Regions from separate parts of the Clostridium septicum genome, predicted to be linked through region 1. Evidence: riboswitches for the same ligand, from Rfam matches in the RefSeq annotation. Region 1 holds a riboswitch; each other region holds the start of a gene.

Region 1 (3,293 bases):
AGAAGAAAAATTTTCATACATTTAGGGGAAACGAATACAGGAAAAACTTATACTGCTATGGAAAGGCTTAAAAGTGCTAAAAAGGGAATATATTTATCTCCACTTAGAATATTAGCTTTAGAAAATTATGAGAAATTAAATAATGAAGGAGTAGTATGTAATTTATTAACCGGAGAAGAAGAATTAATTAATAATAATGCTACTCATATATCATGTACAATAGAAAAGGTAAATTTAAATGAGGAGTATGATATTGCTATAATCGATGAAATTCAAATGATTGATGATTCACAAAGGGGAGCAGCTTGGAGTAGAGCATTATTAGGATTAAGATGTAATGAAATTCATATTTGTGGAGCATTAAATGCAAAGGAAATACTAGAAAAGATAATAGAGGATTGTGGCGATGATTATGAATTTAAGGAGTATAAAAGAAATATACCTTTAGAAGTTGAAAATAGAAACTTTAATAATGTTGAGGCAGACGCAGGAGATGCAATAGTTGTATTTTCTAAAAAGAAGGTTTTAAGTTTAGCAGAGCAGTATTCTAATTTGGGAATAAAAGCAAGTATAATATATGGAGATTTACCTCCAGAGGTTAGAAGAAAGCAATATGATCAATTTATAAATAAAGAGAATAAAATATTAATTACAACGGATGCTATTGGAATGGGTGTAAATCTTCCAATAAAAAGAATAATATTTCTAGATTTGCAAAAGTTTGATGGAGAAGAAATAAGACCTTTAACATCACAGGAAGTTAAACAGGTTGCAGGTAGAGCAGGAAGAAAAGGAATATATGAAGTAGGCTATGTTGCTACAGTTAGAGATAATCAAAAATTTATCAAAGAAAAGCTACAAGAAAATGATAGAGTAATAAAAGAGGCTGTAGTAGGTCCATCTGAAGCTATTTTAAAAGTACAGGGACTACCTTTAAATGAAAAGCTGGCCTTATGGGCAACTAGAGAGGAAAAGGTTGATTTTTATAGAAAAATGGATATAAATGAATATCTAATAATCTTAGAAAATATTAAAAGATATAAGCTTAAAGAAAGTATTCAATGGGAGTTATTAAAGGTACCTTTTGATGTTTCAAAAAATGAACTTATGGACACATTTTTAGATTATGTAGAAGAATTATTTGTAATTAAAAATAAAACTATTACAAAACCACAATGTTATAAGGGAAATTTAGATGAATTAGAATGTTATTATCAAAGAATAAATATGTATTATTCTTTTTGTAAAATATTTGGTTTAGATTTTGATGTAAACTGGATATATAAAGAGAGATTACAGGTAAGTGATGAGATTAACAAAATATTATTAAGGATTTAAGAAATAGTCACAAATTTAACAATTTTAAATATAATAAACTATAAATAAAATAATCCTCGGTAGGTGAGGTTACTTTAAGGATACGGATTGATACCGTGAAAGAGTGGAAACACTCTAAGCTGGTTAGCAAATTTTACCGAACAAAGAAGGTTTAATTTAATTCAATTTCATTGCCTTAAAGAGCTAAAACTTGAACGAGAAAGTGTATTTATTAGTTAAATAATACCCTTGTTTGTTCAAGTACAAACAAGGGTTTATTTTTTATAAAGAAATATATTTTTGGAGGTGGAAGAATGGAACCAGAGTACATTTTAGAGAGTGATAGTGGAGAGCGTTTAAAATATATAGTTCATCAAAGAAATGGAAGTAAGGTCTATTCTTCCAAGGTAGAAAATTCCTAGCCTAAATTTCTAGAACCTTTAATCTTTATAGCATCTACTATTTCTTAAGTATAATCTAAGATAATCTCTAAAATGGTTTAATAAAGTAATGTTAAAAGTTATATTTATTTACTATTGTAATTTGGGAGGTATGGGTATGGTTAACGGAAGAAATAGCAATATATCAATAGATAAATTAATTAGGTTTAGCAAAATAAATATAAATGACGTATATAGGATTTTGAAAACTAGTATAAGAGGAATTAGTAATGAAGAAGCAGAATTAAGAAGAAAAAAATATGGAGAAAATAAAATAGAAAATTCCTTAAAAGAAATAAAAGAAAAAAAGTACTATAAAGTAACAAGAGAAGGTGCAGAGATATTGGTATCAGTAGAATATTTAACTATTGGAGATGTAATACATTTAAATATAGGTGAATATGTACCAGCAGATGTTAGAATTATACATTGTAACAATTTATATATTAGTGAGTATACGTTAACAGGAAGAGATACTTTAGTAAAGAAACATGAGAATATACGGGGAGATTATTACCTAAATAAAAAAATAACAGAATTAGATAATATATGTTTGAAGGGAACAGAAATTGTAAAAGGAACAGCTTTAGGTATAGTAATAGCAATTGGAAATAACACTTACTATTCAAAAAATAAATCTCTATCTAACTTTATAATAAAAAGAAAAAATAAAAAGGGAATAATTAGGATAAAAGATATGATAAAATTATTAGAGGCATAATTTTATTATAGAGAGAAGGATATGAAATGATTTTAAATATTTCTCACAGAGGATATAGTGGAAAATATGATGAAAATACAATGATAGCTTTTAAAAAGGCTATAGAGTTTGGAGCAGATGGTATTGAAACCGATGTGCAGTTATCAAAGGATGGTATTCCAGTTATAATTCATGATGAAACTTTAGAGAGAACTATGAATGGAAAAGGGTTTGTTAAGGATTATTCTTTAAATGAATTAAAGTCTTTTAGAAGTAAAAATAATCATGAAATTCCAACTTTAGAGGAATTAATAATATTATTTAAAGATTCTAGTTTAAAAGTGTTAAATATAGAACTTAAAAATAGTATAATAAAATATCATGGGTTGGAGGAAATAGTTTTAGATTTAATAAGAAAATATAATATTGAAAATAGAGTAATTATATCTTCATTTAATCATTACAGTTTATTAAAGGTTAAGGCATTAAATAAAAATATAATTACAGGAGCATTAACTGAAACAACACTTGTAAATGTTCATGAATATTTGAAAAATATAAAGTGTGAGTGTTATCATCCGTATTATTATTCTATATTTGATGAGAATATAATGAATGAGTTAAAGGAAAATTATATTAAAGTCAATCCGTACACTATAAATAATAAAATAGATATGAAAAAGGCAATTGAGTTTGGTGTTACAAGTATTATAACCAATGAAATTGAGTTATTAAATGAGTTAAAATATGAATTAAGAAAATAATTTAGACTTTAAATATAAAAGGATTATCGTACGATAATCCTTTTCAGTTTGTTAAAAATATAATTTATATAT
Region 2 (3,293 bases), 1.0 Mb from region 1:
ATAAAAAACTTTAAACCTAAAGAATATAATACTATAAATGTAAAAACAGATAAATGTAAATTTACGTGGGTTAATAAAGATAATAATGGAAGAATTTTCGACTTAGAATTTAGTAAAAAGGTTGAAGCTAAACTTAAAGATGCAGATGTAAATATAGTAAATGTTAATAGCAAGGATAAAAAAGTTTATCCTAAACCACTTTATGATTTAACAGAACTTCAAAGAGATTGTAATAGACTTTGGGGATTTTCTGCAAAACAAACTTTAAATGTAATGCAAAGGTTATATGAAAATTATAAGGTTTTAACATATCCAAGAACAGATTCAAGATATATTACAACAGATATAGTAGGAACCTTAAAAGATAGAATAAAAGCAGTAGGGATTGGAGAATATAGAGGAATTTGTGAAAATCTTTTAAAGAAAGATATCAAAGGAAATAAGAGTTTTGTAGATAATTCAAAAGTGTCTGATCACCATGCTATAATTCCAACAGAAGAAAGAGGAAACTTAGCTCTTTTAAGCTCAGAAGAAAGAAAGGTTTATGAATTAGTAGTAAAAAGATTTTTAAGCCACCTTATGTCAGCTTATGTTTATGTGGAAACTACTTTAGAAGGTGAAGCTAATGGAGAAAGACTTTTAGCTAAAGGAAAGGTAGAAAAGGATAAGGGATGGAAGAGACTTTATGATAAAGTAGATGAAGATGAATCTTCAGATGATATAAAAGAGCAAACTCTTCCTGTTATAAATAAAGGAGAAGTTTTAAAAATTAAAAATGTAGAAGTTAAAAAGAACTTTACAACAGCACCATCTAGATTTAATGAAGCTACATTACTTTCAGCAATGGAAAATCCACAAAAGTATGTTAATGTAGATAAAGCCTCAGCTAAAACATTAAACGAAACAGGGGGACTTGGAACAGTTGCAACAAGAGCTGACATAATAGAAAAGCTATTTAATTCTTTTGTTATAGAGAAAAGAGGAAAGGAGATATATCCAACTTCAAAAGGAAAGCAATTGATAGAATTAGTTCCAAATGACTTAAAATCACCATTATTAACAGCTAAATGGGAAAAAAGATTAGATGAAATAAGTAAGGGAAAAGCTGATTCATATCAATTTATAAAAGAAATGAGAAATTATTCAAAAGCTTTAGTTGAAGATGTAAAAATAGCTAATAGCAAATTTGTTCATGATAATAAAACAGGAAAGAAATGTCCAAATTGCGGTAAATACCTTCTTGAAGTAAAAGGGAAAAATGGAATAATGAATGTCTGCCAAGATAGAGAGTGTGGATATAGAGAAAGTGTAAGTAGAAATACTAATGCAAGATGTCCTGAATGTAAAAAGAAATTAGAACTTAGAGGACATGGAGACGGTCAAATATATGTATGTCCAAATACTAATTGCACGTTTAGAGAAAAGGCATCAGTATTTAATAAGCGATTTGATAAAAAATCAGATAAAATGAATAAAAGAGAAGTTAATAATATAATGAGAAAAATGAAGAAGGAAGCAGAAGAGGATATAAATAATCCATTTGCAGATCTTTTAAAAAATTTAAAGTAAAAAATATATTGACATATTATATTTAGTTGTGTAAGATTAGTTAGTCAATAAAATAAAAATTGTTAGGTGAGGCTCCTATAAGGAAATATGTTGCTGCCCAGAAAAATCTAGAGATTCCAATGGGTTAACAGAAATCATCGCTAAGGTGATTTTTAATGTAACTGACATTTTGTCTACGCTTTATAGTGCTAAAGCTCTACGAGTTAAAAAGAAGTTACAAGACTTTTTGTGTAGAGCAAAAAGTCTTTTTTTATTTGAATTTCTAAGGAGGTGGTATTAATGGATTCGTATCTGGGGAAAATTTTAAAGACAATTAAATATTGGGGAGAATCTATTTATACCACGTATAATTTAATATCCCTATACTAAAAAGGGGAAAAGTTATGAAATTAGAAATGAATAAGAATGAATTAAGAAGATTTTTATTACATGCACCTCAAGATAAGGTTATGAAATATATAGAAGGTGCTCATCCAGTAGATATACTAGATGTATTAAGAGAAAATATAGATGAAAGAAAAGATATATTAAATAGATTATCAGAGAAATTTATAGCATCTATTATAGATGAAGCTGATGCAGAAGAAAAATATCATATACTTATGGAATTTTCAGAAAATAAGCAGAAAAATATTGTTGAAGAAATGTCATCAGATGAATTAACTGATTTACTTGGAATATTAGATGAAAGTCAAGCAAATAAAATTTTAGCTAAAATGACAGCAGAAGATGCAAGAATGGTTCGCCAACTTTTAAGCTATGATCCAGATACAGCTGCAGGTATAATGGCTACAGAGTTTATATCAGTAAAAGATAATATGACAGTTAGAGAAACTTTAAAATATTTGCAAGAAACATCTAAAGAAGCAGAAAATATATATGATTTATATGTAATTGATTCTTTAGATAAGTTAAAAGGTGTAGTTTCACTAAGAGATATAGTTACTAGTAATTTTGACACTTTAATTTCAGATATAGTTCAAGAAAATTTAGTAAGTATTCCTTATGATATGGATCAAGAAGAAGTTGGACATATATTTGAAAAATATGGTTATTTAACAATTCCAGTTGTAGATACTTTTAATAGACTTTTAGGTATAGTAACAGTAGATGATGTAATGCAAATTTTAAGGGATGAAAATACAGAAGATATTCATCGTCTTGGAGGCGTAGCAGAAGGTGAAAAAATTAATGGAACATTATCAGAATCTGTTAAAAGTAGATTGCCATGGTTATTTATAAATCTTTTAACTGCTATACTAGCTTCTTCAATAGTTGGAATATTTGAAGGAACTATTGAAAAAGTTGTTTCATTAGCAACATTTATGCCTATAGTTGCAGGTATGGGAGGAAATGCTGGTACTCAAACTTTAACAATAATAGTTAGAGGATTAGCTTTAGGAGAGTTAAATTATAAAAATGTAAAACGTGTTTTATTTAAAGAAATTGGAATTGGTGTTATTACTGGACTAGTAATAGGATTGTTAATTGCAATTCTAGGATATATATGGGAAGGAAAAGTTATATTTGGAGTTGTAATAGGAATTGCCATGCTTTTAAATATGATTATTGCAACTATTTCAGGTTTCCTAGTACCTGTTATATTAAAGAAACTTAAAGTAGACCCAGCCTTAGCATCATCAGTGTTTGTTACTACATTTACAGATGTATTAGGATTTTTCTTCTTCCTAGGCTTAGCAACAGTATTTATTGGTTATTTAATG
Region 3 (3,293 bases), 1.2 Mb from region 1:
AACAGCTTTAGATGCTGATGGAGAAATCATCGGTTACAAATTTGTTCACTTAGGAAAGATGATGGAAATGATTGCTAAGGGAATGGATGCTAATGAAGCTTTAGTTAAAGCTACAGGACAATACGGAAGATTTGATGACGCTGTTACAGTTATAGATCCAAGACACAAATAATATTGTAAGGAGGAATAGAAACATGGCATTATTTGAAAGTTATGAAAGAAGAATTAACCAAATTACTCCAGTATTAAAGAAATACGGAATGGAAAAAATAGAAGATGCTAAGGCTGTATGTGACGAAAAGGGAATCAACGTTTATGATATCGTTAAGTCAACTCAACCAATCGCATTCGAAAACGCTATGTGGGCTTACACTTTAGGTGCTGCTATAGCTATAAAGAAGGGCTGTGTAAAGGCTGCTGATGCTGCTGAAGCTCTAGGAGAAGGACTACAAGCATTCTGTATCCCAGGATCAGTTGCTGATGATAGAAAAGTTGGTTTAGGACACGGAAACTTAGGAGCTATGCTTTTAAGAGAAGAAACTAAATGCTTCGCATTCTTAGCAGGACACGAAAGCTTCGCTGCTGCTGAAGGTGCTATAAAGATAGCTGAAAAAGCTAACAAAGTAAGAAAAGAACCTTTAAGAGTTATATTAAACGGTCTTGGAAAAGATGCTGCTTATATAATTTCAAGAATTAACGGATTTACTTATGTTCAAACTAAGTTTGATTACATGACTGGTAAATTAGAAATAGTTAAAGAAAAAGCATACTCAAACGGACCAAGAGCTGCAGTTAAGTGCTACGGTTCAGATGACGTTAGAGAAGGTGTTGCTATAATGCATCACGAAGGAGTTGACGTATCAATTACTGGTAACTCAACTAACCCTACAAGATTCCAACATCCAGTTGCTGGAACATATAAGAAGGAATGCGTAGAACAAGGTAAGAAGTACTTCTCAGTTGCATCAGGTGGTGGTACTGGAAGAACTCTTCATCCAGATAACATGGCAGCAGGTCCTGCTTCATACGGTATGACTGATACTATGGGAAGAATGCACTCAGATGCACAATTCGCAGGATCATCATCAGTTCCAGCTCACGTTGAAATGATGGGTCTTATCGGAATGGGTAATAACCCAATGGTTGGAGCTACAGTTGCAGTTTCAGTTGCTATAGAAGAAGCAATGAGCAAGTAATATAATTTTTATTTATAGTACACATAATATTTAAATTATGTGTACTATTTTTTTTTTTTTTTATTAATTATTTATAATATTTAAAAAAGTATTGACATTTTTGAAAGTAAAGAATAGTATAATATTGTAAAAGTAAATAGGCCTCGGTAGGTGAGGTTACTACAAGGATACGGGTCGCTGCCGTAAAAGGATGGAAACATCTTTCACTGGTTAGCAGGTTTTGCCGAACAAAGAAGGTTTAACTTAATGCGATTACATTGCCTTGCAGAGCTAAAACTCGAACGAGAAAGTATAAGTAATAAGTGTATTATACCTTTGTCAAGTTTGAGTTTGACAGGGTTTTTTTTATTTTTAATATTATTTATTAAATTTAGGAGGTGAAAAAGAATGGAATCTGGAAATAGCAGCACGGGTAATAATAAGAAGTTTAAATCTGAAGATAGTGATGATTTAGAGTATAGGAGATCAATCTTTTTCACATCGAATAAACATTTCTATTTTCATGTCTAAATTATTTTTATTACCAAAGTTACTATAATTCCAATTTTAAATTTCTTATGTTTTTAGTTAAAAAAGATAATTTTTTAGCTTTATTTACTGTTGTCTTTTTTTAAGAATTTAAAAATATTTAGTAATGGAGGTCTAGAAATGTTAAAAGAAAAAATATTAACAAATAATTTAATTAAATATGGAAAGATGAGTAATAAAACTCTATATGATATTTTAAATACAAATATAGAAGGAATTTCAAATGAAGAAGTAAAAAATAGAATTAATAAATATGGATATAATGAAGTTATTCACCAAAAGAGAAAGCTTTGGTATGCAGAACTTTTAAAATCTTTTATAAATCCTTTTAACTTAGTATTGATAACATTAGCTATAGTTTCAATTTTTACTGATGTTATTATAGCAACTAAAGATGAAAGAAGCTTTAAAGCAGTTATAGTTATAATAACAATGGTAACTATAAGTGCGATTTTAAAGTTTTTTCAAGAACGTAAATCAGAGGAAGCCACTAGTAAACTAAAGGCTATGGTAAAAACAACAGTAGCAGTTAAAAGAAAGAATAAAGAAGTAAAAGAAATAGATATGATTAATATTGTTCCTGGAGATATAGTTTATCTTTCAGCAGGGGATATGATTCCAGCCGATATGAGAATTATTTCATGTAAAGATCTTTTTGTTAGTCAATCAAGTTTAACAGGTGAATCAGAACCAGTAGAAAAGTTTACAATTTTAAGGGAAAGAGATAGGGGAATAGCTTTATCTGATTTAGATAATATTTTATTGTTAGGAACCAATATAATTAGTGGAAGTGCTATAGGTATTGTTTTAGCTACAGGTAATAATACGTACTTTGGAAGTATAGCAAATGAAATAGTAAACAAGGAAGAGAGTACAAGTTTTGAAAAAGGTGTAACAAAGGTGAGTATGCTCCTTATAAAATTTATGATGATAATGGTACCTATAGTTTTTGTAATTAATGGCTTAACTAAAGGTAATTGGTTACAAGCTTTCTTATTTGCAATTTCAATAGCAGTAGGTCTTACACCTGAAATGCTTCCTATGATTGTTACTACTAATTTAGCAAAAGGTGCAGTTACAATGGCAAAAAAGAAAACTGTAGTTAAAAAATTAGATGCAATTCAAAATTTTGGTGCTATGGATATTTTATGTACTGATAAAACTGGTACTTTGACTTTAGATAAAATAGTAGTTGAAAGGCATTTAAATGTAAATGGAGAAGAAGATTTAAGAGTATTAAGGTATGCATATTTAAATAGCTATTATCAAACAGGATTAAGAAATTTAATGGATGTAGCAATCCTAGAATTTGGAAAGAAATTAGGCTGTGATAATAATGAAAAGAAATTTGAAAAGGTAGATGAAATTCCATTTGATTTTTCAAGAAGAAGAATGTCAGTTGTATTAAAGGCTATAAGAGGAAAAAGACAGTTAGTTACAAAGGGAGCAGTAGAAGAAATACTTGGAATTTGCTCTTATGTAGAAGTTAATGGAGAGGTATTAAAGCTTACAGAAAAAATAAAAGAAAATACATTAGCTATGGTAAATAAATTAAATTCAGAAGGCATG

Evidence for each region. Region 1 has a riboswitch for magnesium ahead of CP523_RS03395 (P-type ATPase actuator domain-containing protein). Riboswitches for the same ligand answer to the same signal wherever they lie in the genome.
Region 2: another riboswitch for magnesium. It lies ahead of mgtE (magnesium transporter); the one in region 1 lies ahead of CP523_RS03395 (P-type ATPase actuator domain-containing protein).
Region 3: another riboswitch for magnesium. It lies ahead of mgtA (magnesium-translocating P-type ATPase); the one in region 1 lies ahead of CP523_RS03395 (P-type ATPase actuator domain-containing protein).

What each region holds. Positions count from the first base shown of each region.
Region 1 covers NZ_CP023671.1:751,277-754,569, reverse strand. The annotation lists partial or broken gene CP523_RS03400 (SUV3 family DEAD/DEAH box RNA helicase) at 1-1,338, shown strand, start outside; M-box (ykoK) riboswitch at 1,387-1,548, shown strand; gene CP523_RS03395 (P-type ATPase actuator domain-containing protein) at 1,876-2,478, shown strand; gene CP523_RS03390 (glycerophosphodiester phosphodiesterase) at 2,505-3,221, shown strand.
Region 2 covers NZ_CP023671.1:3,124,944-3,128,236, forward strand. The annotation lists gene CP523_RS14400 (DNA topoisomerase III) at 1-1,569, shown strand, start outside; M-box (ykoK) riboswitch at 1,621-1,780, shown strand; gene mgtE (magnesium transporter) at 1,953-3,293, shown strand, end outside.
Region 3 covers NZ_CP023671.1:2,956,536-2,959,828, forward strand. The annotation lists gene CP523_RS13665 (iron-sulfur cluster assembly scaffold protein) at 1-172, shown strand, start outside; gene CP523_RS13670 (GGGtGRT protein) at 195-1,196, shown strand; M-box (ykoK) riboswitch at 1,332-1,493, shown strand; gene mgtA (magnesium-translocating P-type ATPase) at 1,845-3,293, shown strand, end outside.